Linked DNA regions of Collimonas fungivorans Ter331. The protein of the gene in region 2 binds, or shares a complex with, the protein of the main gene of each other region. Links are inferred from orthologs where the notes say so. Each region holds a gene or a part of one and is shown on either strand. Other genes may lie near its edges.

What was found.
Region 1: the proteins of uvrA (region 2) and mfd are in contact, whole or in part, in a crystal structure (PDB 4DFC), measured with the Escherichia coli proteins. The link is inferred for Collimonas fungivorans Ter331 from one-to-one orthologs.

What each region holds. Positions count from the first base shown.
Region 1 is NC_015856.1:2,106,692-2,123,433, reverse strand. Bases 6,781-10,808 are described here. They hold mfd (transcription-repair coupling factor), read left to right. Parts: upstream 6,781-7,167; coding sequence 7,168-10,608; downstream 10,609-10,808. Other genes in these bases: serB (phosphoserine phosphatase SerB), read left to right, coding at 10,646-10,808; ispD (2-C-methyl-D-erythritol 4-phosphate cytidylyltransferase), read right to left, coding at 6,781-7,023. Also shown: CFU_RS09290 (4Fe-4S binding protein), read right to left, coding at 1-653; CFU_RS09285 (FTR1 family iron permease), read right to left, coding at 715-1,557; CFU_RS09280 (cupredoxin domain-containing protein), read right to left, coding at 1,616-1,951; CFU_RS09275 (iron transporter), read right to left, coding at 1,999-2,541; CFU_RS09265 (hypothetical protein), read right to left, coding at 3,105-3,395; two-component system response regulator OmpR, read left to right, coding at 3,566-4,321; CFU_RS09255 (sensor histidine kinase), read left to right, coding at 4,365-5,702; ispF (2-C-methyl-D-erythritol 2,4-cyclodiphosphate synthase), read right to left, coding at 5,805-6,290; more of ispD, read right to left, coding at 6,319-6,780; more of serB, read left to right, coding at 10,809-11,494; CFU_RS09230 (DUF4870 family protein), read left to right, coding at 11,551-11,913; CFU_RS09225 (GNAT family N-acetyltransferase), read left to right, coding at 12,019-12,555; CFU_RS09220 (class I SAM-dependent methyltransferase), read left to right, coding at 12,695-13,477; CFU_RS09215 (2OG-Fe(II) oxygenase), read right to left, coding at 13,675-14,337; CFU_RS09210 (arginase family protein), read right to left, coding at 14,348-15,604; CFU_RS09205 (ATP-binding cassette domain-containing protein), read right to left, coding at 15,601-16,742. UniProt on the Escherichia coli protein: Couples transcription and DNA repair by recognizing RNA polymerase (RNAP) stalled at DNA lesions. Mediates ATP-dependent release of RNAP and its truncated transcript from the DNA, and recruitment of nucleotide excision repair machinery to the damaged site.
Region 2 is NC_015856.1:565,670-573,260, reverse strand. The notes cover bases 1-3,384. They hold uvrA (excinuclease ABC subunit UvrA), read left to right. Parts: upstream 1-322; coding sequence 323-3,184; downstream 3,185-3,384. Other genes in these bases: CFU_RS02460 (phytanoyl-CoA dioxygenase family protein), read left to right, coding at 3,236-3,384; CFU_RS02470 (MFS transporter), read right to left, coding at 1-123. In the rest of the region: more of CFU_RS02460, read left to right, coding at 3,385-4,015; CFU_RS02455 (FAD-dependent oxidoreductase), read left to right, coding at 4,039-5,259; CFU_RS02450 (PepSY-associated TM helix domain-containing protein), read right to left, coding at 5,271-6,431; CFU_RS02445 (cation:proton antiporter), read right to left, coding at 6,505-7,591. UniProt on the Escherichia coli protein: The UvrABC repair system catalyzes the recognition and processing of DNA lesions. UvrA is an ATPase and a DNA-binding protein. A damage recognition complex composed of 2 UvrA and 2 UvrB subunits scans DNA for abnormalities.

The DNA.
Region 1 (16,742 bases), 1.5 Mb from region 2 along the record:
CCGCACATATGGCAATCGGCAGCGCCCTTCATGGCCCGCAGCGGCACCAGCGGCGCGCAATTGACGGGAATTACGGTGCGTCCTTGGGTGTGGCTGTGGGTGCCGTATGAAGCGCGCCAGGCGGTTTCGTTGACTTTGTAGTGGAACGGCGCCAGCTTGGCCAGCAAGCCGAACACGCCATTCACCGGGCACAGGTATTTGCACCAGACACGCTTGTCGCGGCCATACAGGTAGCCGACCACGATGGCGCCGGCGGTAGAACCGCCCAGCACCAGCAGCACCGCTTTAGGATATTGGTACACGCTCACCATCTGGCCGTAGATGGTGGTCAGCGCAAACGCCACGAACGGCCAGCCGCCCCAGCGCATCCAGTGCGGAATGGCTTTGCCGAGTCCGTGGCGGCTGGCGAACTCGGTCAGCGCGCCCTCCGGACATAGCACGCCGCACCAGACCCGCCCCATCAGCACCATGCTGATCAGCACGAACGGCCACCAGATGCCCCAGAAGGCAAACTGCGCGATCAGGGTCAGGTTCGACCAGATGTGCGCGGTTTCGTCCGGCAGCGGCAGGAAGATCGGCACCAGGATCAGGAAGCCGTACACCAGCACAATCCCCCACTGCACCCAGCGAATCAGCTTCGCATGGTCCCGCATCCAGTCAGCCGTGCGGGAAAGTCGTGTTTGCGTTTGAGGAATTGCACAAGTATTCATTGGTTTATTTGGCTGAGGCTGTGACTGACTGCGGCTGCGGCCTGGCTCGCTTGAGGAATAACAATACACACACCCAATATGCCACATACACCAGCAAGCTCATCAGCGCAGGCTGCGCGCGATAGCCGGTCAGCGTGGAAACCAGGTTGCCGAATGACGTCGTGTCGTCGAGCAGGCGCGAGCTGTCCCAGACCGGATCGACCAGCGTCGGGATGATATCCAACGACATCAGCCGCTCGATGCCGGTCAGCAGCAGGCCTGCGGCGAGGAACAGCAAGATGATTTCGGTGACCTGGAAGAAGCGGCGCCAGGAAAAAATCCTGCCGCCGAGCTGCAACAGATAGAAGGTCAGGAACGCCAGCGCAAAACCGAGCGCCGCGGCCAGCACCATCGCGCCGGCCGAGTCACCCTTGTCCGCCAGGCCCAGTCCGTAAAGAAAGATCACGGTTTCGCTGCCCTCGCGCGCGATCGCCAATGCCGCCAGCGCAAATACGCCCCACCAGTTCGCGGTTTGCAGGTTGGCGCTGAGCGAGGTTTCCATTTCGCGCTTGAGCGTGCGGCCGTGCTTGCGCATCCAGAACACCATCTGCACGATCAGTATCGCGGCCAGTATCACCATCACGATCTGGAAATAGTCCTGGGCGTCTCCCGACAGCAGCTCGCTGAAACCCAGCAGCGCCGCACCGAGGCCGATCGCGCCCAGGATGCCGACGCCGACGCCGCTCCACAGATAAGGCAAGCCGCGGCGTGCAGCTTCGCCGCCGTTCTTCAGCCACGCATGCAAAATGCCGACTACCAGCAACGCCTCGACGCTCTCGCGCCAGACTATGAACAAAATCTGCCCCATCTTTTATGACTCCATCAAACCAACACAAGCGCCGCCGCAAACGGCCGGCGGCAGCCTCTTATTTAGCGACAATCACACCCTGCGCCTGCGCATGAAAATCATCGAAAAACTTGTATTCGCCCGGCTGCAGCGGCGCAATCACCACGAACGACTGCGCGCCCGGCGCCAGCACTTTTTCCTTGCGCAGCTGGACGCTTTCGAATTCAACCGCCGACTGTCCGGTGTTGTGGACTTCGATTTTTATTTTCTGGCCGGCAGGAACCATGATCCGCGCCGGATTGAGGACGCCATCCTTCATTTCCAGCTTGAAGGTGGGCAAATCGGCGGCCATCGAAACCGTCGCCGCCAGCATCGCGCCGGCAGCAAATATGCCGCGCACTTTGCCGGCTGCCATGGACATGGCCTGCGATGAGAATTTCATGGGTGCGCATTTCTGCGGCATCAATATCCGCCTTTTTTACCGACCCCGGCAAAGGTGAACTCGTTGACCACCGTGAACGGCTTGAACCAGGCGCCGACACCGGTTTCCTTGTCGACATGGCGGCCGAAATGCGCGCCGGCATTGGCCGACGGCGGCGAGATGATCATCTTCAATGTGTATTTTCCCGGCCCCGCCAGCTTGACATTGTCGCCGTAGTGCGGACCATCGCTGGCCACCATCGGCATCATGTCGCCCTTGATGACCTGGGTCGAGCCGGCTTTGCTGAATTCGTAAGAGATGACCAGGTTCGGCATCCAGTCGCCCTCGGCAAAACCGTTGGGATTGTCTTTCACGGCATGGATATCGGCTTCGACGTGGATGTCCGACAGCTCCGCCTTGCGCATCATGCCTTCCGGCTCCATCTTGATCGGCTGCAGATAAACAGCAGCGACCTCCAGGCCATTCATGATCTGCTGCTTGCCGATCGGATATTCGGCTGCCATTGCGGCGCCGGCAACCCCAAAAGAAACAAGCACGGCCGCCGTAAGCAATTTCACATTCATGCAATCAACCTTTCGAGCTATAAATGATAATGATTATTGTTTGATTATATCATCCGATGAAATGCGCTGCTCCCTATGGCGTCGGGATAAGGGAGATCGAAATAGCCTGAGCTAATACATAATGAGAACACAAATAAAGCTTCCCAATATGCAATACCTGTGGCATAGTAACGGACTTGGTTGAGAGCAAGCAGAAAAAGTGTTTTACCTCTGTAAGCGAGAAGAAATATTAGGTTTTACGATATTTTCCTCTTCCAAAATTAACAAAGCTAATATATAATTTTGTTTTTCGCGGCTGTAGCTCAGCTGGATAGAGTACTTGGCTACGAACCAAGGGGTCGTGGGTTCGATTCCTGCCAGCCGCACCAGTATTACGAGGGGTTGCAAGAGAAATCTTGCAACCCCTTTCTGGTTTACGTCCCCGGTTTTCATTTGCCAGCAAACTGCGCCGGACAATCCCATCCCCTGCCATCCATTTTATAAAAGCAGCGCCCAATAAAAAACCGGCGATCTTCATCACCGGCTCTCTGCGCCATCCAGCTGGCATTTCCTGTTTGTCGCTATCAGCGCCGCGGCGGATAAATATCCCGGCCGGCCCTGTCGATCTGCTGACGCAAGGCGCGCCGCTCATCCGGCGACATCCGGCCGCGTCCCTCGTTAGGGTCGGAGCCGCGGCCGCGGTTCTGCCATTGCTCATCCGGCGCCTGGCCGCGGCGCGGTTCATACTGCGAGGGCGGCGGCGCGCGGCGGTCGCCGCCACGGTCGTCAGGCATACGGTCGGAACGTGCAGAGGCGCTCATCATTGCCGACAGCAACAATAAACAGACACTGATTTTCCGAAACATCTTCATCATATGGACTTCTTCTGTGAGTTCAGGATAACGGTTAAGATTTAATCGTCACAAATTAAGTGTAAGCTTCCCCATAAATGAGCATAAGATGTTTTTGGTAAAGTGTGTAACACTTTGTAATCCATGGGCTTTTACTGTATTTCCGAAGCGCACTCTGACGTTACCATACGACCATGAATACGATCAACACCCAAAACCAAACAAGCAATGCCCACCAGCATAAAATCCTGGTGGTCGACGACGACGTCCGCTTGCGTGACCTGCTGCGACGATACCTGACGGAGCAAGGCTTCCAGGTAGTCACGGCGGAGAACGCACAGGCCATGAACAAGCTCTGGATACGCGAGCGCTACGACCTGCTGGTGCTGGACCTGATGCTGCCGGGCGAAGACGGCCTGGCGATCTGCCGCCGCCTGCGCGGCGCCGGCGACCAGACGCCGATCATCATGCTGACCGCCAAAGGCGAGGATGTCGACCGCATCGTCGGGCTCGAAATGGGCGCCGACGATTACCTGCCCAAACCATTCAACCCGCGCGAGCTGGTGGCGCGCATCGGCGCGGTGCTGCGCCGCAAGGGCCCGGACGAACTGCCGGGCGCGCCGTCGGAAACGCCGCAGTCTTTCGAGTTCGGCGAATTCATCCTCGACCTCGGTACCCGTACGCTGAAAAAGAACGGTGAGTCGATCCCGCTCACCACCGGCGAATTTTCCGTGCTCAAGGTATTTGCACGGCATGCACGGCAGCCGCTGTCGCGCGAGAAGCTGATGGAACTGGCGCGCGGCCGTGAATACGAAGTATTCGACCGCAGCCTGGACGTCCAGATTTCGCGCCTGCGCAAGCTGATCGAACCGGATCCGGCCAGCCCGCTCTACATCCAGACTGTATGGGGGCTCGGTTATGTCTTCATTCCCGAAGGCCAGCCGCGCTGATGCCCTGCGCAACATTGTCCTTCCCTCGCCGGCGCCCGGCCAGATGGTAACTCCGCACCGGCTGGCCTGGCTGAAAAGCGGTCTGATGTGGCGGACCTTTTTCATGATCGCGTTCCTGATCACGGTCAGCATGGTGACCTGGGTCGCCAGCTTCAAGATCGTCGAGCGCGGTCCGCGCGCGCAGCAGGTCGCCGCGCAGATCATCTCCATCGTCACCATCACCCGCGCCGCCCTCACCCATTCGGCGCCGGACCTGCGCAGCGAACTGCTGTTCGACCTGGCCAGCAATGAAGGCATCCGAATTTATCCGCTGGAAGATACCGACCAGATCGAACCGCCGCCCGACAACGCCCTGATGCCCGACCTGGAACGCGAAGTCCGCGCCAGGCTCGGCAACCAGACCAGGTTTTCATCCAAGGTCAACGATATCGGCGGCTTCTGGATCAGCTTCAAGATCGATAGCGACGAATACTGGCTGATGCTCGACAGCGAGCGGGTCGAGCGCAGCTCCGGCGTGCAATGGCTGCAGTGGGGCAGCGTGGCAATGGTATTGTCGCTGCTGGGCGCGATGTTCATTTCAACCCTGATCAACCAGCCGCTGTCGCGCCTGACCGCCGCCACCCGCGCGGTAGCCAAGGGCTTGCAGCCGGAGCCGCTGCCTGAAACCGGCCCGACAGAAATCGAGGAAGCGAACCGCAGCTTTAACCAGATGGTCAGCGACCTGCAGCGCATCGAATCGGACCGGGCGATCATCCTGGCCGGCATTTCCCACGATTTGCGCACGCCGCTGGCGCGCATGCTGCTGGAAGTGGAAATGGCGAACCTGTCCGACGACGCCCGCACCGGCATGCAATCCGACCTGGCGCAGATGGACGGCATCATCGGCCAGTTCCTGCATTACGCAAAACCGACGGACACCAGCAGCTTCGAGAGAATTAACCTTAGCGAGCTGATCGACAGTGTGGTGCAGACTGCCACACGCCATGACGACATCCGGATCCAGACCATCATCACGCCGAATGTCCACGTGTCAGGGAATGAAACCGAACTCACGCGGGTATTCAACAACCTGATAGAAAATTCGCGCCGCTACGGCAAGAAGGAAGGCGACGAATTCGTCGAAGTCGATATCAGCTGCCAGGTCCGCCAGGACAAGGTGATCCTGAACATCGCCGACCACGGCGCCGGCGTGCCGGACAGCGAGATCGACCGCTTGCTGCGGCCGTTCACCCGGCTCGACGTCGCGCGCGGACAAGCCAACGGTTCAGGCCTCGGCCTGGCGATCGTCAGCCGCATCGTCAAGCAGCACGGCGGCAAGTTGCGCGTGAGCAACCGCGAAGGCGGCGGCCTGGCTACCCAGATCGAACTGCAATTAAAGTAATTGTAGGGTGGGCACCTGTGCCCACGCAGCACACGCCTATTTCGGCCCTGTGAGAACCTGCACTCCAGCTATTACCGTCACGCGTGGGCACAGGTGCCCACCCTACCGCGCAAACAGCAGAGCTACCGCCTCCGCTGCAATCCCTTCTTCCCGGCCCAGGTAACCCAGCTTTTCATTGGTCTTGGCCTTGACATTGACCTGGTTGACGGCGATCCCGCAATCGGCGGCGATATGCGCCACCATTTGCGGGATATGCGGCGCCATTTTCGGCGCCTGGGCGATGATGGTCGAGTCGATATTGCCGACCGTGTAGCCGGCAGCGCCGACCAGCCTTACCGCTTCGCGCAACAGTTTGCGGGAATCGGCGCCGGCAAACTGCGCATCCGTATCCGAAAAATGGCGGCCGATGTCGCCCAGGGCGGCGGCGCCAAACAAGGCATCGATAATCGCATGCAGCAGCACATCGGCGTCCGAGTGCCCTAGCAGCCCGGTTTTATGCGGAATCGTCACGCCGCCGATAATCAGCGGCCGGCCAGCCTGCAAGGCGTGGCAATCGTAGCCCTGGCCGATGCGGAACTGCTGGCTCATGCCGGGTCCTTTACATACGGTGACTTCATCATTCTTCCTTTAGAAACATCTCTGCCAACGCCACATCGTGCGGCAAGGTTACCTTGAAATTGCGCGGGCTGCCTTCGACCAGGCGCGGCTGCAGGCCCAGCTGCTCGACCGCGCTGGCTTCGTCGGTGACCGCTGCGGCCAGGGTCAGTGCGCGCACCAGCAAGCCATAGCGGAACATTTGCGGCGTCTGCGCGGCCCACAGCTCGGCGCGCGCCACGGTTTGCGCCACGCGCGCATCCTGGGTATTTTTGTCACTGCGCTTGAGGGTATCGACCACCGGCAACGCCAGCAGACCGCCGACCGCATCGTCGCGCAGGGCGACAATCAGGCGCTCGATCAGGGCGCATGTCAGGCCTGGCCGGGCGGCGTCATGCACCAGCACCCAGTCGTCATCGCCTGCCTGCTCGCGGATCGCCTGCAGGCCGTTCAGCACGGAATCCCGGCGGTTGGGGCCGCCGTCGAACAGCACCGTCACCCGTCCCTGCAGGTGCGGCGCGGCCGCCATCAGGTCGGCGATATAACCGTCATCGGCGCTGACCACCACATACACATGGCTGATCGCGCTGGCCTCGGCAAAGGTATCCAGGACATGCATCAGCATCGGCTCGCCGGCCAGCTGCATATATTGCTTGGGGATATCCGCCCCTATGCGGGCACCGACGCCGGCAGCGGGAATCAGGGCAAAATAGCGGGATGGATTCATGCACAATCTCAATGGAATCGAGTGGTTTATAATGCGGCTCTGAATTTTAACTGTCAAATCAGGCGTATTGTGGCTTTTTTTGGCCGCGATTGGGCCCCGATTGACGCGCTTGCAGGCTTGCGTAATATTGCAAAATAGGCCCCGATGTCCTTTGATCTAGAAAAATTGCTGCCCAAGCCGGCATCCCGTTTTGTTTTGCCGGCGCTGCATGGTTCGGCCGATGCGTTTGCATTGGCGCAAGCCGCGCTGGCGCTCAAGCCGCAGCAAAGGATGCTGGTGGTGATCGTGGCCGACGCCACCGACGGCCAGCGGCTGCGCACCGAAATCCCCTGGTTCCAGGCTGGCGGCGGCCAGAACAACGGCCTGCGCTGCCATTTGCTGCCGGACTGGGAAACCCTGCCCTACGACGCCTTCTCGCCGCACCAGGACCTGGTCTCGGAGCGGCTGGCGACCTTGTACGAGGTGCAGAGCGGCCAATGCGACGTGCTGCTGGTGCCCGCCACCACCGCCCTGGTCAAGATGGCGCCGCCATCCTTCCTGGCCGGCTACACCTTCTTTTTCAAGCAAGGCGAGACGCTGGATGAAGCGCGCCTGAAATCGCAGCTGACGCTGGCCGGCTACAGCCATGTCAACCAGGTCATGTCGCCCGGCGAGTATTCAGTGCGCGGCGGCCTGATCGACATTTTCCCGATGGGTTCGGTGCTGCCGTACCGGCTGGACCTGTTCGGCGACGCCATCGAAACCATACGCACGTTCGACGCCGACACCCAGCGCTCGATGTATCCGGTGAAGGAAGTCCGGCTGCTGCCGGGCCGCGAATTCCCGATGGACGAAACGGCGCGCTCGGCTTTCCGCAGCCGCTGGCGCGAAGTGTTCGAAGGCGACCCGTCGCGCTCGGCGATCTACAAGGATATCGGCAACGGCATCGCCTCGGCCGGCATCGAGTATTACCTGCCGCTATTTTTTGAAGACACGGCGACCTTGTTCGAGTACCTGCCGGCGACTGCGATGTTTGCCCTGGTGGGCGATATCGATAGCGCCATCCAGCGCTTCTGGAGCGACACCCAGTCACGCTACAGATTCCTGAAATCGGACCGCGAGCGCCCGTTGCTGGCGCCGGAAGCCCTGTTCCTGACCGGCGAGAATTTCTTCAGCCTGGCCAAACCGTTCGGCCGCTGGGTGGTCCAGCACAGCGACGCCGCCTCCGAGTTGTCGGCGCCGATCCCGAATATCGCCGTCAACCGCCGCATCGACGACCCGCTGACCAACCTGCGCGCCTACCTGCTGCAAAGCGACCGGCGCGTGCTGATCTGCGCCGAATCGAACGGCCGCCGCGAAACCTTGCAGCAGTATTTCAACGAATACGATCTGCCGCTGGCGCTGTGCGACGGTTACGCCGATTTCATCACCTCGGATAAAAAACTGATGCTGGGCGTGGCGCCCTTGCATGCCGGCTTTGAGCTGCAGCAATTCGCCTTCATTACCGAAACCGAGCTGTACGCCGGTTCCGGGCGCCGCATCGGCAAGAAAAAACAGGAAGGCGCAACCCAGGTCGAATCCATGGTGCGCGACCTGTCCGAGCTCAAGATCGGCGATCCGGTGGTGCATATCAACCATGGCATCGGCCGCTACATGGGCCTGCTCAGCATGGACCTGGGCGAAGGCGAAACCGAATTCCTGCACTTGGAATACGCCAAGGACACCAAGCTTTACGTACCGGTATCGCAGCTGCATGTGATTTCACGCTACTCCGGCGCTTCGCCGGAAGATGCGCCGCTGCACGCGCTCGGTTCCGGCCAGTGGGAAAAGGCCAAGCGCAAAGCTGCGCAACAAGTGCGCGACACCGCCGCGGAACTGTTGAACCTGTACGCACGGCGTGCCCTGCGCCAGGGCCACGCTTTCGAATATTCGGCACACGATTACGAAGCTTTCTCCGAGAGTTTCGGCTTTGAGGAAACCGCCGACCAGGCCGCCGCGATCAATGCCGTGATCCAGGACATGACCAGCGGCAAGCCGATGGACCGCCTCATCTGCGGCGACGTCGGTTTCGGCAAGACCGAGGTCGCGCTGCGCGCCGCCTTTGTCGCCGTGCTTGGCGGCAAGCAGGTCGCGATCCTGGCGCCGACCACCTTGCTGGCGGAACAGCACGCGCAAACCTTCGCCGACCGTTTTGCCGACTGGCCGGTAAAGATCGCGGAACTGTCGCGTTTCCGCAGCGGCAAGGAAGTCACGCAAGCGATCAAGGGCATGGCCGACGGCACGCTGGATATCGTGATCGGCACCCATAAACTGCTGTCCGACGATATCAAGTTTTCACGCCTGGGACTGGTGATCATCGACGAAGAGCATCGCTTTGGCGTGCGCCAGAAAGAAACGCTGAAGGCGCTACGGGCCGAAGTCGACGTCTTGACGCTCACGGCAACGCCTATCCCGCGCACCCTGGGCATGGCGCTGGAGGGCTTGCGCGAATTTTCCATCATCGCCACTGCGCCGCAAAAACGCCTGGCGATCAAGACTTTTGTACGCAGCGAAGGCGAATCGACCATCCGCGAAGCCTGCCTGCGCGAACTGAAGCGCGGCGGCCAGGTCTACTTTCTACATAATGAAGTGGAGACGATCCAGAACCGCAAGGCGATGCTGGAAGCGCTGCTGCCGGAAGCGCGCATCGCCATCGCCCACGGCCAGATGCACGAGCGCGACCTGGAAAAAGTCATGCGCGATTTTGTCGCCCAGCGCTTCAACATCCTGCTGTGCACCACCATTATCGAAACCGGCATCGACGTGCCGACCGCCAACACCATCATCATGCACCGCGCCGACAAGTTCGGCCTGGCGCAATTGCACCAGCTGCGCGGCCGCGTCGGCCGTTCCCACCACCAGGCTTACGCTTACCTGCTGGTGCATGACGTCCAAGGCCTGACCAAGCTGGCGCAGCGCCGGCTGGATGCGATCCAGCAGATGGAAGAACTCGGCAGCGGTTTCTACCTGGCCATGCACGACCTGGAAATCCGCGGCGCTGGCGAGGTGCTGGGCGATAACCAGTCGGGCGAAATGCACGAGATCGGCTTCCAGCTGTATTCCGACATGCTCAACGAAGCGGTGCGCTCCCTGAAGAACGGCAAGGAGCCAGACCTGGCGGCGCCGCTGTCGACTACCACCGAAATCAACCTGCACGTGCCGGCCCTGCTGCCCAACGACTATTGCGGCGACGTGCACGAACGGCTGTCGATCTACAAGCGGCTGGCCAATTGCAACGCCCAGGACAAGATCGACGACCTGCAGGAAGAATTGATCGACCGCTTCGGCAAGCTGCCGGACCCGGCCAAGGCCCTGATCGAAACGCATCGGCTGCGGATCGCCGCCAAGTCGATAGGTATCGTCAAGATCGATGCCCATACCGACTCCGCCCTGTTGCAGTTCGTGCCGAATCCGCCGATCGACGCCATGCGCATCATTGAACTGATCCAGAAAAACCGCCACATCAAGCTGAACGGCCAGGACAAATTGCGCATCACCGTCAACATGCCGGACCTGGCGGCGCGCCTGACCCAGGTCAAGGCGACCATCAAGGCCTTAGCCGGATGACGTTCCGATTATTTGATTTTTGTAGAACCATAGACACATGAACCTTATTTTACAAAGCCTGAACGCGGACCGCGGCGCCATTGACCGTATCGCCAACCTGGCCGGCGTCGCCGCTGTCGACATCAGCAACGGCGGCCGCCATGCCTGGCGTTGCGACGGCGTCGACTATTCGGAAAGCCTGAAAACGCTGATCGACGCCGCCGGCTACGGCGCCCGGATCGATTGCGCCTGGCTGCCGGCGGCGCTGAAACTCGGTGATTTCAAATTGCTGGCGATGGACATGGATTCGACCCTGATCACGATCGAATGCATCGATGAAATCGCCGACATGCAGGGCTTGAAGCCGCAAGTCTCGGCGATTACCGAAGCGGCGATGCGCGGCGAACTGGAGTTCAATGAAAGCCTGACCCGGCGCGTAGCCTTGCTCCAGGGCCTGGATGCGACGGCGCTGCAGCGGGTGCTGGACGAACGGCTGCAGTTGTCGCCGGGCGCGGAAACCATGCTGACGGCGGTCAAGGCGGCCGGTCTCAAGACCTTGCTGGTGTCGGGCGGCTTCACCTTCTTCACCGACCATATGAAAGCCGCCCTCGGACTCGATTACGCCCATTCCAACGTGCTGGAAATCGTCGATGGCAAGCTGACCGGCAAGGTGCTGGGCGGCATCGTCAATGCCGAGGAGAAAAAACTGACGGTCGAACGCGTCTGCGCCGGGCTGAATATCGCTCCCAGCCAGGCGATTGTGATGGGCGACGGCGCCAACGACCTCGCCATGATGAAGATCGCTGGCCTGTCGGTCGCCTTCCGCGCCAAGCCGGTGGTACGGGCACAAGCCAGCGTGGCCTTGAATTTTGTCGGTTTGGATGGCATCTTGCCTATATTGGCGTAATTCCTGACGGAAGCAGCGCCTACGGAGACGGTATTCCCTAACCTTGAAGGAAAAACATGGCCAACGAACTGGTTTTCGATAGTAAGCTGCACTCCGAGAAAAATCTTGCCTGGTGGCTCTATCTGGGCCACGCCGCCAGCCTGTTGTTCTCGCTCGGAGCCTTTTCCTGGATTCCCTTGATCATTAACTACGTCAAGCGCCAGGATGCAGCGGACTCTTTTGTATATAGCCACCATAACTGGCAGATCCGCTCGTTCTGGTGGTACCTGCTGTGGGTGGTGGTCGGCGTCGCCCTGTGCATGACCGTGATCGGGATTCCGGTGGCGTTCGTGGTGTGGGGCGTGGCCTGGCTGTGGAAGGCTTACCGCCTGATCAGGGGCCTGGTCGACCTGAATGACAACAAGGCCATGCCTGCCTGATTTCCCCGCAACGCTGCCCGCCGCCGCGGGCAGCGGGCAGCGGGCAGCGGGCAGCGGGCAGCGGGCAGCGGGCAGCATCATCCATCTACCAAGCTGTTTCAATCCATGCGTAACAATCTCATAGCGCCCGTGGTCCGGCCCATGCTGGCAAGCGATATCCCGACCGTCATGCGGATCCAGGCCGAGTGCTATCCGCCGGCGATGCTGGAATCCGAAGAAGTTTTCCGCGCCCGCCTGGCGCTGACCCCGGCCACTTGTTGGATCTGGGAGCCGGGGCTGGATAACGCCGCCGCTTATCTGTTCAGCTATCCCACCAGCACGGACGTCATCACCCCGCTCGGCGCCCGCTTCAAGCTGGCCTCGGCGCCGGATTGTCTGTACCTGCACGACCTGGCGGTCGCCCCTGCCGCGCGCGGCCAGCGGGCGGCGAATCTGCTGGTAACGGCTGCACTAGGCCATGCGCGTGCAGCAAACCTTGGCTGGAGCGCCCTGGTATCGGTGCAGCATTCACAGGCATTCTGGGGCAGCCTTGGCTTTGCCGCGGCCGAAGTCAGGCACTTGCCGGCCAGGGAAAATCTCGATAGCTATCAAGTTGTAGGCAGCCTGCATGCCGCGGTCTATATGCTGCAACAATTGACCTGAGCCCCACTGCAGCGATAACATGAGCTGCGGCATAAGCCGCAAACCACTGTGGACATGACAGACTGGAGGTTGGGTATGAAAGCTTGCGTTTCTTTTAAGAGTGAAAAAAACATCAACCACTTTAAAGGAACGCGCCGCCATGGCCACTTCTGTTTCTGCGCAAAATCCCTTCAAATACACCACCATCGCCCATAGCGGCCACCATTACTGCAGCCCGCTTTCTGCAGGCATTGCCGCCACCCTGCTGGCCGCGCTGCAACTGCAGGCCGGTTCTTTAGTATTGGATGCCGGCTGCGGCAAAGCGGGGCTGCTGCGCGATTTGCTGGCGTCGCAGCCGGTGTGCGGTGTCGGCGTCGACATCAATCCGGCTTTCCTGGCTGAAGCCGCCAACGCCTGGGATGCCAGCAACCCGGGCGATGGCCGGCTGACGCTGATCGCCAGCCAGCTTGAACAACATCCGCTGCCGGCCGGCGGCTACGATGCGATTCTGTGCGTGGGCTCCACCCATGCACTAGGGGGATTCGAGCCCAGCCTTGCGCTCTGCCGTCAATGGCTGAAACCCGGCGGCGTGCTGCTGGTGGGTGAAGGCTATTGGAAACGGCCGCCGTCGAATGAGTATCTGCTGACGCTCGGCGCCACGGAAGACGAGCTGAGCAGCCATGCCGAAAACATTGCGCGTGCACTTGCGCAGGGTTTCAAGTTGCGCCTGGCGATGGCTAGCAGCGACGAGGAATGGGACCGGTACGAACACATGTACTGCCAGGCGGTCATGCAATATGCGGCATCTCATCCGCACGACCCCGACACCGTAGCCTTTGGTGAGCGCGCCAGGCGCTGGTATCAGAACTACCTTGCGTTTGGCAGATCGACGCTTGGCTTTGGCCACTATCTTCTGGAAAAGCCGCGCATCTCTAGAGCCTAGGAAAATGCATCCAACCAGCACCACTAACCTTTTATTAGTGACAAGAATTTCCGCTGTCGTCCATGCGCCATCGTTATTCCCGCGAAAACGGAACTATTTTAACTACCGTATTCCTCAGCTTGGCGACACTGAATCTCGGGCGAGAAAATAAGTCAGTTACTTGGCGGTACTTGGCAAAAACATTCGTCGTCACCAATTCATTCGACGAAGTGGTGACGATAGACCGAGTCCCATTCCTGCTTCGGTCGCGCGTTGAGTTCGTCAGCCACCTTCGACTTCATCACCTCAGGCATTGACGTGATGAAGCTGTTGACGCCATAGCGTATACCTGATTTAACTGGCGTCACTCTGTGCACCCAGAAGCAGTCGGCGGGCCAGATCAGTGCGTCGCCCCGGTTCAAGCGGATGCGCCGGTCATCGTTGAAGAAGCCGAACTCACCGCCGGTGTAGTCGTCGTTCAGTGCGAGCGTGCAGCTAGCGAGCGTGAACTCATCCCAGTCGGTGTGTGGATGGATTTGCGCGCCCATGGCGTAACGCAGCACGCGGTAGTCGTGCGAATAGCGCAGCGACCTACGAAGTAGTTTGGTGTTGTAGCGCCCTTGTGCCTCGAGATAGTCGAGCCAGGCCTTTAGCGCAGTCCAAGTGCGCCGGTGCGCCGCCTCAAACGCCATGGAACCGGGCGGCAGTGACACTGCGTTGAAGGTCGATTCGACACGCCGGCCAGAGCTCGCATCCATCGACGACTCGCGATAGGCACCGCCCCGTTGCTGCAACTCGTCGAAACTGCGTATGATGATGTCACACTCCTCGGCTGGCACAACGCCTGGCAAGTGCAGCAGCAGGTCATAGAGATCGGGCATCACAGTGTTCCTAGACGATCGTTGAATACAGCAGATCCCGCGTAGGCGTGACTTTACGCAGGTGAAAGAGGTAACGGCTGGCTAGGCGAGCCGCGATCGCCGCGGTGCCATGCGCCTCTGGTGGCGCATCACCGATCTCGACGAACTCCATGCCGACGATGTGAAACTCATGAAACAGCCGCTCGAAACAAGCTAGCAACGGATAAAGGCTGAGCCCGCCGAGCACAGGTGTAGCGGTCTGCGGATAATCGGCGAGCGCGAGCGCATCGACGTCGAACGTAACAAACCAGGGCAAGGACGGATCCATGCCGTCGAGAAGTCGCTGGTAGCCGCTGGTCTCGGCCTCGAAAGCTGACAGTACTTGCACCTTCGGATCGTGCACGCAGGCAACTCGTTCGGTCGGCTGATGGAAGAAGTCGCGCACCCCTACCTGCCACAGCGCCAGCACGTGCGGCATGCGGCGCACCCAATGCATCACGTTGGCGTGATTGAGCCGTTCATCGCAGACTGCGCCGACCGTATATAGATCCGGGTGCGCATCGATCTGCAGCACCCCCAGCCTCGGGTAGCGCTGAGCCAGCGCGCCGACGCTGTAGTAGGCTAGCGCGTGGTCACCACCTAAGATCAACGGCCGCGCTCCGCGGGTGACGATCGTCCGACACACATAAGCAGCGCGTTCGCCGATGTCGCTCGCTCGATCCTGGAGCGGCTGGTGAACCACATCACCCACATCGAACAGGCGCATTGACGCAGTATCGAGTTGACAACCAAAATCGAGGTCTAACAATACTCCTTGCCGAGCCGATGCCCCAAGCGGCGACTCAATCGACTGAGCCAAGTGCGTGCGTACCCAGCGGCCTCCACTAGCCACCGAGACTTTTCCCTCGGCCGTTGTAGCGATTGGCACGTGTAGCAACACCAGATCGTCTTCGATGAGCATATCGAGATCGTACACTGGCAACGCGCATCCGGCGGGCCGTGCAGCCGGTATGCACAATCCGCCGCCAAGCGCGTCTGCTTGGCTCTCTGGCAACAAGAAGAGGTACTTCACCAGTGTCTCGAACACACTGGTGCCCAGGCACTGAGCCAGCACATCGCCAGTTTTCGGCGGTTCTTCTGCAGCGCGTTTCAGCAGTGTCGCGATGGATTCAGCTGCACGTAGACGCTTGCTGCCGAACGGCAGACGCATCTCGACCCGCCCATCGCCAGCGAGCTCCCAGCGCAGCCGCGGGTGTACGCGATAGTGATTAGCGTAGTCGGTCGTCACGGTAGCGCCTCCTCTCGCATTTCTTCCATCCAAGGCTGTAGCGACGCCAATCCTTGCGCGTGCGCGGCCTGCACCACGCGGTTGCATATGTCGGGCGTCGCGAAATTACGGGTCAAGCCCAACGTCAAGCCTTCGTTAACGACCTCGTGCCACCAGCCAGCCGGGATCAATAGCAGGTCACCCGGTTCCTGCTCGAAGTAACGCCAATGTCCCTGATCACGGCGCTCGCGCAACACGACAACAGCGTCGGCACGGTGCTTGTTGTAGTCGGCAACGAGTAATGCTGGCGGATGCAATGCGATCCGCTTACGACCACGAATCACTGCCAGCCAGGCATGGGTGTCAAGCACATCGTAGTGCAAGCTTGTGCCTGACCCTTCTGGTCCGATGAAGATCCATAGCAACGGCTTGAACAAGCGCTGCGGAATACGCTGCAGCACATCGGGCTGTGCTTCGGACGGCTCACTGAAGTCAGCCAGCATGTCTGGGTGCTGCTCGAAGAAACGCCAACCGGAGGCATAAAGCGACGCCAAAGGTTTCTTACCATAACGTATCGCCCGCATGTAATCGGCCAACCGTACTTCGCCGGCCGGCTCGCCCTGTGTATCGGTCAGCGTCAGCAGGTCACCACCCCTGCTGGAGATGAAGTCCCAAGTCCAACGGCGATGCGCTTGCCAGTGGTATGTCGCACCCTTCAGTAGCGTGGGTTCGGTGGGAAATGAGGTCTGAGACATGTGCGGATGGCGGATGCCGCGGCTATCGTCTTCGTGGCGCAGTAGCTGCTGGAACAGCGTATTGCGGGCAAGCAGCTCCTGCGGCGAGCCGGCGTCGACGATGCGGCCCTGGTTCATCACCACAATCTGGTCGAAGCGTTCGAGCGTAGCCACACGGTGCGTGACGACGATGACGGTGCGCCCAGGTGTGTCGTCGACCAAGTAGTCGATGATACGCGTTTCGGAGATCGTGTCGATGGATGAGGTGGCCTCATCGAATACAACTAGCGGCGCGTGCTTGAGCAGCGCGCGTGCGATGCTTAGCCGCTGCCGTTCACCGGTGGACAACGACGCGCCGCGCTCACCGACCTCGGTCTCTATGCCCCTCGAGAGGCCCTGCACTAATTGCAGCGCCTGCGCCGCCG
Region 2 (7,591 bases):
GCCCAGCATGCGCAACGCAAATATCGACGCCAGGGAGGCGCTCGCCTTGACTTCGGCGCGGCTCATGCCGCTGCTGATTTCACTGCTCATTTCGCTGTCGAAAGAGGAAGACGAATTATTCATATTGGGTATTGGCGAATGGCGCCTGTCACGGCTGCACAACGACGAAGATCGAAACCCGTTATAGTATCAGGTTGATCCGTTTGATATGGCATGGCCGCGCCCGGCAGCGATTCCCGCCAGGGGCTGCGGCAAGCCTTGCAGACGTGAATTGCAATTCCAACAAGCCAACACGGCCTTAAACTTACGCTGAAAGCTGTAAATGGAAGAGATCCGCATCCGGGGTGCGCGCACGCATAACCTCAAGAACATCAATCTGGATTTACCCCGCAACAAACTGATCGTGATCACCGGTTTGTCCGGCTCCGGCAAGTCGTCGCTGGCGTTTGACACGCTGTATGCGGAAGGCCAGCGGCGTTATGTCGAATCGCTGTCGTCCTACGCCAGGCAATTCCTGCAGCTGATGGAAAAGCCGGATGTCGACCTGATCGAAGGCCTGTCGCCGGCGATTTCGATCGAACAGAAAGCCACCTCGCACAATCCGCGCTCCACCGTCGGCACGGTGACCGAGATCCACGATTACCTGCGCCTGCTATATGCGCGGGTCGGCACGCCTTACTGCCCGGATCATCCGGAGAAGCCGCTGGCGGCGCAGTCGGTGTCGCAGATGGTCGATGCGGTGCTGGCGATGCCGGACGATACCAAGCTGATGATCCTGGCGCCGGTGGTGGCCAACCGCAAGGGCGAGCATGTCGACCTGTTCGAACAGATGCAGGCCCAGGGGTTTGTGCGCTTCCGCATCCAGAGCGGCACCGGCGCCGCCAAGATCTATGAAGTCGACGACCTGCCCAAGCTGAAGAAGACCGAGAAGCACACCATCGACGTCGTGATCGATCGCCTGAAAGTCAAGGCCGACACCAAGCAGCGCCTGGCGGAGAGTTTCGAAACCGCATTGCGCCTGGCCGAGGGCCGTGCGATTGCGCTGGAGATGGATAGCGGCACCGAACACATGTATTCCAACAAGTTCGCCTGCCCGATCTGCGGTTATTCGCTGCAGGAGCTGGAGCCGCGCCTGTTTTCGTTCAACAATCCGATGGGCGCCTGCCCGGAATGCGACGGCCTGGGCCATATCGAGTTTTTCGATCCCAAGCGCATCGTCGCCTTCCCTAACCTGTCGCTGGCCAGCGGCGCGGTCAAGGGCTGGGACCGGCGCAACCAGTTCTATTTCCAGATGCTGACCAGCATCGCGGCGCACTACGCTTTCGATATCGACGTGCCGTTTGAAAAACTTCCGGAGAAAGCACAGCAGGCAGTCCTGTATGGCTCCGGCAAGGAAACCATACCGTTCAGCTATGTCAACGAACGCGGCCGCACTGTGATCAAGGAACACACATTTGAAGGCGTGGTCAACAACCTGCAGCGCCGTTATCGCGAAACCGATTCGATGGCGGTCAAGGAAGAGCTGGCCAAGTTCATCAATGAAAAAGAATGCCCGTCCTGCCATGGCGCGCGGCTGCGCGTGGAAGCGCGCTTCGTCAAGGTCGGCAACGGCAAACAGGAACGCGCCATTTACGAAGTCGCGGCGACGCCCTTGCGCGAAACGCTGACCTTCTTTGAAAAACTGAAGCTGACCGGCGCCAAGAAGGAAATCGCCGACCGCATCATCAAGGAAATCGTCTCGCGCCTGACCTTTCTCAACAATGTCGGCCTCGATTACCTGTCGCTGGAACGCAGCGCCGACACCTTGTCCGGCGGCGAAGCACAGCGCATCCGCCTGGCGTCGCAAATCGGTTCCGGCCTGACCGGCGTCATGTATGTGCTGGACGAGCCGTCGATCGGCTTGCACCAGCGCGATAACGACCGCCTGATCGAAACCCTGCGCCATCTGCGCGACATCGGCAACAGCGTGCTGGTGGTGGAGCATGACGAAGATGCGATCCGCACCGCCGACTATGTGGTCGACATGGGCCTGGGCGCCGGCGTGCATGGCGGCGAAGTGATCGCCGAAGGCACCCTGGAACAGATCCTCAAAAGCAAGAAATCGCTGACCGCGAAGTACCTCAACGGCACCTTGAAAATCGCCGTGCCGGAGAAACGCATACCGGCCGATCCGGACCGCCAGTTCATCATTACCGGCGCCACCGGCAACAACCTGAAGAACGTCACCATGAACCTGCCGGTCGGCTTGCTGACCTGCGTCACCGGGGTTTCCGGTTCGGGCAAGTCGACGCTGGTCAACGACACCTTGTACCATGCCGCGGCGCGCCATCTGTATGGTTCGCAGGCGGAACCGGCGGCGCATGAATCGATAGGCGGACTGGAGCATTTCGACAAAGTGATCTCGGTCGACCAGGCCCCTATCGGCCGTACGCCGCGCTCCAATCCGGCCACCTATACCGGCTTGTTCACGCCGATCCGCGACCTGTTTTCGACCGTGCCGATGGCCAAGGAACGCGGCTACAACGCCGGCCGTTTCTCGTTCAATGTCAAGGGCGGCCGCTGCGAAGCCTGCCAGGGCGACGGCGTGATCAAGGTCGAAATGCACTTCCTGCCGGATGTCTACGTGCCGTGCGACGTCTGCCACGGCAAGCGCTACAACCGCGAAACGCTTGAAGTGCACTACAAGGGCAAGAGCATCACCGAAGTGCTGGGCATGACGGTGGAAGAAGCCTATGAGTTCTTCAAGCCGGTGCCGGTGATCGCGCGCAAGCTGCATACGCTGCTGGATGTCGGCCTCGGTTATATCCGCCTCGGCCAGAGCGCCACCACGCTGTCCGGCGGCGAGGCGCAGCGCGTCAAGCTGTCGCTGGAACTGTCCAAGCGCGATACCGGCCGCACCCTGTATATCCTGGATGAGCCGACTACCGGCTTGCACTTCCACGACATCGACCTACTATTGAAAGTGATCCACCGCCTGCGCAACCAGGGTAATACCGTGGTCATCATCGAGCACAACCTGGATGTCATCAAGACCGCCGACTGGCTGATCGATCTCGGTCCGGAAGGCGGCGCCGGCGGCGGCCGCATCATCGCTACCGGCACGCCGGAGCAGGTGGCGGCGAACCCGGCCAGCGTTACCGGCAAGTACCTGGGACCCTTGCTGGAAAAACCGAAGAAAAAATAAACAGGCATGCCCCCGGCCAGCGCGGCCGGGACATGCAATAGCGAGATAACGATGTCTACCAACACCTCCCCGGCGCTGTCTGCAGCGCAGATTGACGCTTTCGAAAAAGATGGTTATCTGGTCTTGCCGCACCTGGTGCCGGCCGCCGACTGCGAGCTGATGGCGGCCACCGCCAACGCCCACCTGGCGCAGGCAGTGGCGCCGCTGGAATACGAATCCGAAGTCGGTTATGCCGGCGCGCCGAAGTCGCTCGACAGCGCCGGCGGCCGCACCGCACGGCGGCTGCGCAATGCCTACCAGCGCGACGGCAGTTATCGCGCCTGGGCCACAAATCCGCAGCTGGTGGCGATGCTGGAACTGCTGCTGGGCGAAGCGGTCTGCCTGACCTTGTCGCACCATAACTGCGTAATGACCAAGCATCCGCACTTCGGCACCGCGACCGGCTGGCATCGCGATATCCGCTACTGGTCGTTCCCGCGCAACGAACTGATTTCGGTCTGGCTGGCGCTGGACAGCGAAAACGCCAACAACGGCGGCCTGCGCTTCATTCCAGGCTCGCACCGCTTCGACATCAAACCCGAGCAGATGGACGAGCTGGATTTCCTGCGCCCGGAAGTGGCGGCCAACCAGGCCCTGTTTGCGCAAGGGAAATCGGTCGAACTGCAACAGGGCGACGTGGTGTTTTTCCATAGCGGCCTGTTCCATGCCGCCGGCCGCAACAATACCGACACCGTCAAGGAGTCGGTGGTGTTTGCCTATCATGGAAAAAGCAATCCCCCCGTTCCCGGCAGCCGCTCCGCCGCCTCGGAAGATATCCTGCTAAGCAGCTAATCTCACTTCGGGACATTCCCAGCATGCAGCGTATAGCCATCATCGGCGGCGGCACCGCGGGCGCCGCCAGCGCGCTGTTCCTGGCGCGCGCCGGCCATCAGGTCACGCTGTTCGAGCGCGTGGCGCAACCGACCGCGGTCGGCGCCGGCATTTTGCTGCAGCCTACAGGCATGCACGTGCTGGATGCGCTCGGACTGCTGGAGCCTATCCTGGCGCACGGCGCCCGCAATGACCGCCTGTTCGGCACCACGGCCGGCGGCCGTACGGTGCTGGATGTGCGTTACCGCCATCATGACGCGCAGTCGTTCGGCCTAGGCCTGCATCGCGGCGCCTTGTTTTCCGTGTTGTGGGAAGCGCTGAAGACGGCCGCCATCAAGGTTTGCAGCGGCGTCAATATCTCCCGCATAGAGCAGCGCGGCGGCCAGGCTCTGTTGTTTTCCCGCGATCCGGCGCCTGGCGGCAGCGAGGCCGAGGCCGGTGAATTCGACTGCGCCGTGATTGCCGATGGCACCCGCTCCGACTTGCGCGCGGCGCTGGCGATTCCGCAAAAAGTGACGCCCTATCCCTGGGGCGCATTGTGGGCGCTGGTGCCGGACGACGGCTTGACCCAGGGCGGTTTGCGCCAGTGGTTCCACCACGCGCAGCAGATGCTGGGATTGATGCCCACCGGATTCGCCTATCAGGAAATGACGCAGCCGATTCTCAGCCTGTTCTGGAGCCTGCGCGCGGACCGCCTGCCGCACTGGCAGGAACAGGGCCTGGCGGCGTGGAAACAAACCGTACTGGCGCTGGCGCCGCCGATAGCACCGGCGCTGGAACACATACAAAGACCGGAACAGCTCACCTTCGCGCGCTATGCCGATGTGCAGATGCGCCACTGGCACCACGGCCGGATAGTCTGCATCGGCGATTGCGCCCATGCCACCAGTCCGCAACTGGGACAAGGCGCCAACCTGGCGCTGGTCGACGCCATGACGCTGGCGCAATGTTTTGCCGAGAGCTCTGCGGTAGAACCGGCGCTGGCGCTGTATTCGCAACGGCGGCGGCCCCACCTGCGTTATTACCAGGGCGCCAGCAAGCTGCTGACGCCGTTCTTCCAGTCCGATTCACGCATCGCCAGCACCTTGCGCGATATCGCCCTGGGTCCGATCTGCCGCCTGCCGGTGGCGCGCCAGCAGATGGCGCTGACGCTCAGCGGCAGCAAGACCGGCTGGCTCTATGGCCGCTTGCGGCAGTCGAAATAACAGGAAAACGGTCAGGCCTGGTGCAGATGGCGGGCCCGCACAATCGTTTCCGATTTGCGTTTTTTCAGCCAGATGGCGATGCCGGTAATCATGAACAGCAGCGGCAGGAAACCCATGAAGGCGACCAGTATCTTGCCCGGCAGACCCAGTATCTGACCGGTATGCAAACCGTATTGCACGCCGATGAAAGCATCGCCGCCCGAGCCCGTCAATGGATCGAGCGCGCGCAGCACATGGCCGTCGCCAGCGTCGACAAATACGCGCACGCTGCCGCTGTCCTGGATGTCATCCGGCTTGCGCATGCGGATCTGGTAGATGCCGTGTTTGTCGTCGCGCGCGATGCGCGCCGGCGTGGCGCTCGGCATGCTGGCCTGCGCCGAAGCCAGCGCCTGCTGCCAGCTGATCTGCTGCTTGCTGTCGGTGGCCAGCGACTTGGCGACTTCCTTCGGCGGCGGCGTCAATGGCGACAGGCTGGACACCAGCGGACGGGCCACGTCCGGCAAATTCATCACGGCGCCGGTAAAAGCGGTGATCACCAGCAGCACGCCGGCCACCAGGCCGACCGTGCGATGCAAGTCATACATCAGGCGGAAACCGCCGGCGCCGCGCTTGATCGAGAGCGCCTTGCCCCAACCCTTGCGATGCCGGGGCCAGGCCAGGGCGAAGCCGATCAGCAGCGTCGCCAGCCACATCAGGCCGAGGCTGCCGGAAATGATGGCGCCGGGCTTGTCCAGCAACAGGTAGCGATGCAGGCGGAACAGGAAAGGCATCAGGTTCTGCGGCGCTAGGCTGACCGCCTTGGTATTGCGTTCGCCGACCACGGCCGCCGTGACCGGATCGATAAACACCGTATCCATCGCCAGCTCATCGTTCGGCTTGCGCGGCCGCAGTTTTGCCTGGAGCGGTGCGTTGGGATCCTGCTCCATGGCGAAAAATCCCAGCTTTGCATGCGGGTAATCGTGCTCCACCTTGGCCACCAGGGCATCGATAGTCTGCCGGCTGCCGCTGGAATTGGGGCTGAGATGGTAGAACTGCGGATTGAGCCAGGCATCGATGTCGTCATTAAACGCCAGCGCCGCCCCGGTCAGGCCCGCCATGACAATAAACAAGGACAGCAGCAAGCCGCTGTAGCGGTGCAGCTTGACCAACCAATGACGTATTGCTTTTTTCACAATTACAAACCCGCTTACTTGGCTTAACAAAGCCTGTATTGTAAATGTCGATTGAATGAGAATGGGTATTATTTCAAAGATCTTCGGCGCTGTGCTGGCTGGTGCTGGTCCAGGCCTGCAACAAACGCCCTTCTGCGCGAGAGATGGCATCCGCCGCGCCGCGCAAGACGACGATGTCTCCTGCCTGCAACACTGCCTCGGGCGTGAGGGGGATGCCGCTGCGTCCGCGCCGCAGGGCGGTGATCTCGGCGCCCATTTCCGGCAAGCCTAGCCAGGCCAGCGAACGGCCGATGGCGCGTGCGCCTTCCGGCAAGGCTACCGAATGCAGCCGCACCTGCAGATGATCGGCAGCGTCCTGCGCATCGTCGATGCCATGGAAGAATCCGCGCAAGGCAGCATAACGCTCGTCGCGCGTCGCCTGCACCCGGTGCACCACGCGGCGCAAGGGCACTCCCAGCATGACCAGCGCATGCGAGGCCAGCATCAGGCTGCCTTCCAGGGCTTCCGGCACCACTTCGGTGGCGCCGGCGGCGCGCAGCTGGTCGAGATCGGTATCGTCGTAGCTGCGCACGATCACCGGTAATGCCGGCGCCAGCTCGCTCACATGGTGCAGCACTTTCAAGGCGGAGGGCGTGCTGGCATAGGTGATCACCAGGGCGGCGGCGCGATGCACGCCGGCGGCTACCAGGCTTTCGCGGCGCGAGGCGTCGCCGTACGAAACATGGGCGCCGGCAGCGCGCGCGTCGCGCACCCGGTCCGGATCGAGATCCAGCGCGTGGTAATCGATGCCTTCTTCTTCCAGCAGCTTGGCCAGGCTCTGGCCGCTGCGGCCGAAGCCGGCGATGATCACGTGCTTCTTGGTGGCCATGGTGCGGGTGGCGATCTGGGTCAGGGCCAGCGATTGCATCATCCATTCGCTGGAAGACAGCTTCATCACGATGGCATCGGACTTGGCCAGGATGAACGGCGCCGCCAGCATCGACAGCACCATGGACGCCAGGATCAGCTGCACCAGCAAAGGATCGACCAGTTGCAGGCCGCCGGCCTGGTTCAGCAGCACAAAACCGAACTCCCCCGCCTGCGCCAGCGCCAATCCAGTGCGCAGCGCCACGCCGGTGGAAGCGCGGAAGAGTTTTGCCAGCGCCGTAATCAGCACGAAC